2 regions of the Sphingomonas paeninsulae genome follow, and region 2 is predicted to be linked to the other one. Evidence: riboswitches for the same ligand, from Rfam matches in the RefSeq annotation. Region 2 holds a riboswitch; the other holds the start of a gene.
What was found. Region 2 has a riboswitch for cobalamin ahead of cobW (cobalamin biosynthesis protein CobW). Riboswitches for the same ligand answer to the same signal wherever they lie in the genome.

Region 1 (4,417 bases), on a different replicon from region 2:
TGCGACCTCGGCAAGAATCGCATCGATACATGGGTTGTTCGATACGATCCGGCTGGGGACTGAAACCGGCGCGCTCGCCATCAGGAGGAGTGCGCCGATCATCGTTAGATTTTCACCCGCACGCCGACATGAGCGTTGCGGCCGAAGGTGCCATAACCCGACACGACTTCATATTTAGCGTCGAACAGGTTTTCGATTCGTCCGAACACCTCGAACCGGTCGCCGATGGGTACCGATGCCCGGATGGTGGCGATGGTATAGCCGTCAAGGGTGGTTGGCATGAACGTCTGGAAATCGCTGTCGTTGCTGTCGCTCACCGTTTGGACGCTTGCGCCAAGATTGACCCGGTCCCACGCATTCCAGTCGATTGATGCGTTTATATTGTGCTTCGGGCGACGGAGCAGCGTCTCTCCAGTCAGGCGGTTCTTCGCATCGATCAGGCTGTAGTTTGCCGTGAACGTCAAATGCGATGTCGGACGCGCTTCCACAAACACCTCGACCCCCTGTGACCGCGTGCGGGCGGTGTTGTCGTAATAGCCGGACGGCCTTTGCGAGCACAGGCTCGTGCTTGCGCAAAAAACGAAGTCGATCTGATTGCGGGTATCGCGACGAAACGCGGTGGCACCAACCTTCAGCGTGCCATCGATTACGGATTGTTCGACGCCGATGTCATAGCTCTTGGCAGTTTCGGGCTGCAATGGCGCCAGAGCCTGGGTTCCGTCGAACGCCGGTTTTCCATAAGCACCGTATACCTGATAAAGAGTCGGCGCCTTGAAACCTTCGCCATAGCTGGCGCGGATCACGGTACCACTGCCAACCCGCCATGCCGCATTGGCGCTGAATGTCACCTTCGTTCCATAGGTTTTGTGGTCGTCCACGCGGACACCGCCGGTCACGGTCAAGCTTTCGATCGGCTTCAGGATAGCCTGGAGATAACCGCTTTCAAGGTTCGTGCGCTCGGTCGAAAACCCGTCGAAAAAGCGCGAATTTTCATGCTCGAGTCCAAACACCGCGCGCACGGCGTCGGTTATCGTCGCATCGCCCTGATATTCATAACGCTCGACCCGGCCGCGCGCGACAAAGCTGGGTGCTGACCCAAAGGCAGGTTCGAAATTATCGCGGTGGGTATCGTTGATTGTAAACGCCAGACGGTTCTTCAACGCGCCGTCAAACAGGGCAACGTTCAGGCCAGCATAGCCAAATATTTGCTGTGTTTTGGCATAGTCCGCTGTGTCGGTAAAACTATACGGAAAAGTCGATTGATAGCCGTCGTAGTCTACCCGGCTGTCTGCATAGTTGGCACGCAGGTCCAGGTTTATGGTATCGCTGAACGCGACGCCAACGCGCCCGTTTGCCGCATATTGCCGATAGCCGTCCCTTTCGGTCCCGCCCTTGAATGCAGAGATCCCGTCGTCATCGAAATAACCGCCGCCGAGCGATGCCGAAAAGATGCCTGATTTGCCGCCCAATTGCCCGACAACCTGCTTGCTGTTCTTATAGCCATATTCGGCGCGCAACGATCCGCCGAGGGCGTCGGGAATAGGCGCAGTCACGATATTGACGACGCCGCCCAATGCCTGACTTCCCCAGGGAACCGAGTTCGGCCCGCGCAGTACCTCGATATGATCGATGTTACCGGTCAGCAGATTGCCGAAATCGAATGCCCCGCCCGGTGAAGTCGGGTCGTTGACGCGAACGCCGTCGATAAGGACCAAAGTCTGTGTGTCTTCGGCGCCACGGATGCGCACGGCGGTTGGCTGACCAATGCCGCCATTCCGCGTGACGGTTACGCCGGGCGTTGTGGACAGAAGGTCGGAGACCGCCTGATACTGTCGCGCGTCGATTGTCGCTTTATCGAGGACGGTGATGGCTTGCCCGGACTGGTCGGCTTCTTCTGCCGCGCCGGTCGCGGTGACGACGATGTTCGAATCCGACGCGGTGTTAGCATCTTCGGCGAACGCGGAAACAGGGAGCAGCGCGATGGCTGCAACGGCATATTTGAAACGGATCACGGAATTCTTCCTTTGCATAGCAACATACGAATGTCGCCACGCAAGGGAACTCCCTCGTTCGCCCGTGTTTTCCCGCACGGTCGAAGTACGACTGTGACGGGCAGGTCTCCTGACTCGCGGGTCAATGCTGCTTCTTGCGCCTTCCCAATCCGCCGGTTTTCCAGTTTTTCAGTGGCATATGCGAGGGCAGCTCGCCGGTTACAGTTGCGGGAACAGCACCGGGTTCGAACCGGTTTCCCTATTATTCCTCTTGAGAGGAACCCATCACGGCGCGGCGAGTAGCGCAGCCGTTGCTGCAATGCAAACTGACGCATTCATGGCCCGAATAATTAACCACCGCAGGAATAATATAGCGTACCGTTTTGGTGGGGACCGGCGGACGAGCAATGTTGAGGAGTTGGACGCAGGTGGCCCGCCGATTTTCAAAACTGCCAGAATACAGATCCAGTTCAGAACGATTGTCCGACGCGAGCTATATCGAATTGGTCACGCTGTTGCTCGGAGGCAGGCTTCCGATTGCGATTATGGCGTTAAGCGTCGTGTCGGTTGCTATCCTGTCTCAATTGGCGGGACGAGATGATCGTGCTCTGGCTTTCGCTGGCGGTATCTTTGTCCTTTTAATGATTCGCGCCGGTATCGTCACAGCATTCAAACGAAGTGCGAAGACTGTACCATTGACGATGGCAGCAACTTGTAAGTGGGAAGTGCGATACGTCGGGGTAGTGTTGCCATACGCCATCCTGTTCGGCCTGTTTAATTTTCATCTGGTGAATACGGGCGATGAAGCGGTGCGCTTGATGGTGGTTGCCCAAACCTTCGGCTTTTGCGCCGGCATGGTGTCGCGGGGCTTTGTCCGGCCGCAGCTTTGCGCACTCATGGTGCTCATGGGGGCATTTCCTACCGCGATAGGGTTCCTGATACTGGCGGCAAGGACGGGAGGCTCCAGCGGAATTGTGTTTGCATTCGTCGGCGTCCTGTTCGGCACTTTCGCTGTGTCCAGTCTGGAGACAGTGCGGCATCTTTACCGGGCGATACTCGCGCAACTGGCGACCAAGCGCGAACTTGCGGCATTTGCACGCGTTGATCCGCTAACGGGACTGGCGAATCGGCTGGCGATGCGTGAAAAACTGGCGAGCGAAGAAGATCGTGGGGGCGGGGGCAACCCTTTGCATTGCTGCTGATCGATCTGGATGGGTTCAAGGCGGTCAATGATCGGCACGGTCACCCGACCGGCGACAGGGTTCTTCGCGAAGTTGCGCGGCGGTTGACAGAGACCGTGAGTGACGAAGGTCTTGCCGTCCGATTGGGTGGTGACGAGTTTTGCGTCATCCAGACAGGCCTTGCCAAGGGGGGGATGCCGAAGCGATGGGGAGCCGACTGATCGAGGCGCTGTCCGAACCGATGATGGACAAAGGCACGCTCCTCCAGATCGGATCGAGCATCGGCATTGCGCTTGAGGACGGGTCAGTGCGCGATATCGACATCCTGATCGAACGCGCGGACAGCGCCCTGTATCAGGCAAAGCGGTATGGCGGAAACACTCTGCGTGTCTGGCGCGATGTGCCGAAACTGACGCTGGCGGCGTAGTCGGTCATTTTTTCGGCAAATGGTGGGCCCGTCGGGATTCGAACCCGAGACCTACAGATTAAAAGTCCGTTGCTCTACCAACTGAGCTACGGGCCCCATTTGCCTGGAAGGCGCTGCCCCTATGTCCGGGGCAGCCTGCGGTCAAGCCGTGCCAGTAATTGTCGTGCAGTCAATTGAGAAATCGGGTCGCGCCAGTCGGGGATAATTTCGCACAATGGAGCCAGCACGAAGCGGCGTTTGCGGAATTCCGGGTGGGGAATCGTCAGGTTCGCGGACGACCAGATACCACCGCCCCATGCAATAATATCAAGATCGATGACCCTGTCGCCCCAGCGTCGCCCCGGTCGTCTGCCGTGTGCGCGTTCGATCGATTTCAGGCGAACGAGAAGTTCGAGCGGGGTGAGGGTGGTTTCGATTGCCGCAACGGCGTTAGCGTAGGTGCGAACGCCGAAACCTAGGGGGGTGAACTGATGATGGAAGACGCGGCGACAGGCTCCCCCCAATATGGGTCCAGGTGACGAAGGAATGCCGCGATTATTTTGCGCGGGCGGCCTGCGCGACCCTGACGATTCGACCCGATGGCGATGAGATAGGTTGATGCGACCACCCGCGCCTCCTATCGCCCAAAAATGATTACTGAAACCATTGTTGCCGAGATGCCGGTTCCGACCAGCGCCCTTCCGCTGAGTGAACCGCCGCTTGATTGCCCGCTTTGCCCGCGTCTGGCGGGGTTTCGCCATGTCTGTCAGGCTGAGTTTCCAACCTGGTGGAATGCGCCGGTGCCGTCGTTCGGCGACCCTGAGGCATGGCTGGGCATC
Region 2 (4,417 bases):
GCGCGGAAAAGGCGGTGGCGTTGATGATCGCCGCCGGGCCTAGGCTGCGCACCCAGCGGTCCACCTGATCGCGCACCTGCGGAGCTTTCAACGAAAGAACGAAAATCGACAGCGCATCAAAACTCCGCCGTTCGAACGCGGTATGGAGAGCGGCAAACGGGTCCAGATCGTGCGCGGTCAGATAGGAGCGATAGAAGATGATCATGACCAGCGGCCGTTCGGGAACGCGCGGGAAGGTTTCAGGATCGACCACACCCCTGCCGGGATGCCAGCCCCCCGCCATAGGCAGCGGCTCGCAATTTTGGAGAGGGGTATCGATCAGCCCCGCCAGTCGTGAGAGCTCAACAAGGGCCGCCTGCGCTGCTCCTGCACCACCTGCGTCGCACAAATGGGCAAGGTCTCGCAAAGCAGACACCGGGACGGTCGAAACCGCATCCAGCCGCCCGTCTTCCCATCCGTCACCGGGCAGCACGGCCAGCGCGATGCCGCGCGACCGGGCCAGAGCCTCGACCTGTTGCAGCCCATAACTCCAATAAGGCGTACCGCCGATCAGCCGGATCAGGATCGCCTTCGCGCCCGACAGCGTCCGCTCGACATAAGTGTCGACCGATAGCGGATGCATAAGCGCCGCCAGGTTGGCGAGCCTAAGCGTAGGAAATGCCGCATCATCCGCGCGGGCCTGATGCCATGCCGCCGCGAACGCCCCGAGGTCGCTGTCTGAAAAGGACAGCACCACCAGATCCGCAGGCTCTTGCCCCAGATCCTGCGGGACGGCAGTTTCCTCCATCCCATGGGTTTCGCGGAAGATGACGTGCATGGTGCGCGCCTAGCTCAACAGCACCGCGCGAATGGCGTCGGCATCGATATGGTCATGCTCGGCAATGGCGACGAGCGTGGTGCGCCGCGCCTCGTCGGGCCGCCACGGACGGTCATACTGATGACGCACCCGCGCACCCACCGCCTGCACCAGCAGCCGCATCGGTTTTCCAACAACGGCGGCATAGCCCTTCACACGCAGGATATTGTGATCGCGGGCCAGCGTTTCTATTCGCGCCACAAAGGCCGCCGGATCAGCAATCTCGCCCAGTTCGACGACAGTGCTGTCAAAATCATCGTGCTCGTGATCGTCTTCTCCATCATGGTGTGATGGGCGCGCTGCGATATCGTTCTCTGCGGCGGCATCAAGCCCCAGAATGATACGCGGATCGACTACGCCTTCGGTAAGTTCGATCACCGGCACAGCGCGTGGAGCCTCCGCCGCGATAATCGCACGCGCGGCGGCGACGCCCTCGGGTCCGGCCAGATCAACCTTTGTGAGCAGGATCATGTCGGCGCAGGCGAGCTGATCCTCGAACACTTCCGACAGCGGCGTCTCATGATCGACGCTCGGATCAGCGGCACGCTGAGCGTCGAGCGCGGCAACATTGGGCGCAAATCGTCCTGCCGCAACCGCCTCGGCATCGGCCAGCGCCAGCACGCCGTCCACGGTGATCCGGCTGCGGATCGCAGGCCAGTCGAATGCCTTGAGCAGTGGCTTGGGCAGCGCGAGGCCTGACGTCTCGATCAGAATATGATCCGGGCGCGGATCGAGCGCGAGCAGCTTTTCGACCGTGGGGATGAAATCATCCGCCACGGTGCAGCAGATGCAGCCATTGGCCAGCTCGACGATGTTTTCTGCCGGGCAATCGGGAATGGCGCAGGATTCGAGAATCTCGCCGTCCACGCCCAACGAACCGAATTCGTTCACCACCACCGCCAGCCTGCGCCCGCCGGCATTGCGGATCAGATGGCTGATGAGCGTGGTTTTTCCAGCGCCCAGAAACCCTGTAACGATAGTGACCGGCACCTTGGACAGGTCGGACATGGCAATTCCCCGTGCGCCGGAGCGAGAACAAGCGGGGGCTTGCCGGACAGGTCCGGTCGGCGCGCGACCACGGGCGGGCGCGATGAAGCACCCGTTACCGCGCGACCGTGCAGCCCCAGCCGCACAGCTTCGTCGCTCAGACGGAGTTCACCGTGCCGCGGCCATCCCCTGGACCAAGGCAAGAGCGACCAGACGCCGGCAGGTCTCCTGGCTCGCGGGTCACAGCTTGATGCACACCTTCCCAGACTTGCACGAATGCGTTGTCCAGTGGTCGCTCCTGTGGTCAGGAGCATGTGCATCGCGCTATCCGCTTACAGTTGCAGGGACAGCCACGGATTTGGAAGCAAGCTCCCGCACCGCATTCCCGATTAAGCCCCTTGCGGGGGCACCGGCGCGATCAATGAAGGGCGGAATCAATCCGTCCTTCGATGATCGCCCTAGAGGAAAATACAAGCCAAGCCAATTGATGTTGTTGCGCCTTCCTCTTCTTGGCTGAGAATGATGTAACGACGCGCACGGTTAGGTGGGGACGATCAGGGAACGACGGGCACTTCGATCTCGTCGAAGCGCTTCCAGCGGTAGATCGCAAAGCTTGCAAGCCAACAGAGCACGAAAAGTCCGATGATGGCGAAGCCAAGGCTGTTGAAATTCTCACCCAGTTTCGCAGCAAGACTCCATGGCCACCCCGTCAGGCCAAGCTTGTCGCCGATCAGGGCCAATGTCTCAATTCCGCCAATGACAATTGCCACAATGGCCGAGATCAGGGTGATGGTGATGTTGTAATAGAGCTTGCGGATCGGTTTCACGAAGGCCCATTCATAAGCGCCCAGCATCACCACACCGTCGGCCGTATCGATCAGGGCCATACCGACCGCGAACAGCGCAGGCAGGACTAAAATCGTTCCGATCGACAGGCCATTGGCAGCCTGGCTGGCCGACATGCCCAGAATGGCGACTTCGGTTGCGGTATCGAACCCCAGCCCGAACAGAAACCCCAGCGGGGCCATATGCCAGCTCTTGTTCACGAGGCGGAACATTGGCCTGAACATCCGCGAAAGCAGACCGCGCCCACCCAATAACAGGTCAAGATCGTCGTCGACATAGTTGCCGCCCGCGCGAACATGGGCAAAGGTCCGCCAGACGGAGTGCAGGATGACAAGGTTCATGCCTGCAATGGTGAACAGGAAAAGTGCGGAAATCATGGTCGCGATTACGCTGCCCATTTCCTTGAAGGCACCGAACCCCGACAGCGCGCTGGCCGTCACCGCGATGGTGATCGACGCGATGGCAATGATCCCCGAATGCCCGATCGCAAACCAGAAGCCGACCAAAACCGGGCGCTGACCTTGCTGCATCAGCTTGCGGGTTACATTGTCGATGGCCGCAATATGATCGGCATCAACCGCGTGACGCAGGCCGAGTCCCCAGGCAAGCAAAGCGGTGCCCAGCATCAGGGGTTGCGCGTGGAACAGGCTGTATGCCCAGATCCACACCGCGATGTTGGCCGCGATCAGTCCTGCAAACAAGATGCTGATCTTTCGGCGTAGGGACAGTGATACTGATGCGACAGATGCAATCATGACTGGCTCCGTGATCGACGGGGAAATGGGTAGCGTGAGAGCCGCCGCCGGATACGCCGCCAAATTCGCCGCAGGTCGCGGCCAAGTTTGCGGATACCCATCCAGGCTCCGGTCCCGCACACGAACGTGACCGCTGCGAGCAAGGGCAGGATAACGATATACCGCCAAGGGCTGTGGCGCAGGCCGGGCAGATCAAAGCTGTGGGGGCGCTCCATAGCCAGCGCTCGGCGCGCGCGGTGCCATCGACCGCACGCAGCAAAGTGCCGGACACCGCGTCGATATAAAGGCGCGTGGCTTGCGGATCAGCCAGCACCGCACGCCACACCGGCAATCGCACCGACTCCTTATGCGCATAGTAATAGCTGTCGCCCTCGGACAGCAGGGAAAGCGATGCGACACGAGGGCCGTTCCGCAATGCGACCGCGATGTCCGCCCCCGTCAGTATCGCGGGCTTGCCCGAACTGTTCAGCCGGACCATGCGTCCATCCGCGGCAATCGCAACAAGCGCCATTTTTCCGCCAAGCGGCGCGCTTTCTACGCGGACCGTATCGATGGGAAGGCGGCTTATATTGGCCAGCGCGGCCCGCATGTCGGCCCAGTGCATCGTGCCTGCAAGGTACTGACGTTCCACAAGTCCGGCATTGCTGTCGAACAGCCCCCAGGGATTCATCGAGAACAGGCCACTCCCGACCCAGGTGAGGGTGAGCAGGCCAAAGACCAGTCCCGCCATATGATGCCACCACCACAGGCCGCGATAGGGCGAGCCGATCGTTCCGTCCTTGCCCCGCATTAATCGGATAATACCGATCCAGATACCGGTGACGGTAAGGAAGCAGCCGGTCAGCGATGTCCAGATAACGACCTGGCTCCACGCAACTGGGTTCTGGCGAAGCACCGTCGGGTAAAGCCAGTGCGGAACCGCGCCGAGCCAGCCCCAGAAGCGCTCAAATCGGGTCGTTTTTTGGACAACTTC

Region 1: linked by a shared signal. The riboswitch ahead of D3Y57_RS08425 (TonB-dependent receptor plug domain-containing protein) and the one ahead of cobW (cobalamin biosynthesis protein CobW) in region 2 are both predicted to bind cobalamin.

The regions. Positions count from the first base shown of each region.
Region 1 covers NZ_CP032829.1:624,638-629,054, reverse strand. The annotation lists gene D3Y57_RS08430 (ABC transporter substrate-binding protein) at 1-102, opposite strand, end outside; gene D3Y57_RS08425 (TonB-dependent receptor plug domain-containing protein) at 105-2,012, opposite strand; cobalamin riboswitch at 2,095-2,292, opposite strand; gene D3Y57_RS08420 (hypothetical protein) at 2,420-3,193, shown strand; gene D3Y57_RS21090 (GGDEF domain-containing protein) at 3,184-3,393, shown strand; gene D3Y57_RS21085 (diguanylate cyclase domain-containing protein) at 3,378-3,599, shown strand; tRNA gene D3Y57_RS08405 (tRNA-Lys) at 3,620-3,695, opposite strand; gene folK (2-amino-4-hydroxy-6-hydroxymethyldihydropteridine diphosphokinase) at 3,719-4,102, opposite strand; gene D3Y57_RS08395 (uracil-DNA glycosylase) at 4,229-4,417, shown strand, end outside.
Region 2 covers NZ_CP032828.1:399,121-403,537, forward strand. The annotation lists gene cobN (cobaltochelatase subunit CobN) at 1-817, opposite strand, end outside; gene cobW (cobalamin biosynthesis protein CobW) at 827-1,864, opposite strand; cobalamin riboswitch at 2,045-2,272, opposite strand; gene D3Y57_RS03110 (HoxN/HupN/NixA family nickel/cobalt transporter) at 2,398-3,315, opposite strand; gene D3Y57_RS03115 (peptidase) at 3,263-4,417, opposite strand, start outside.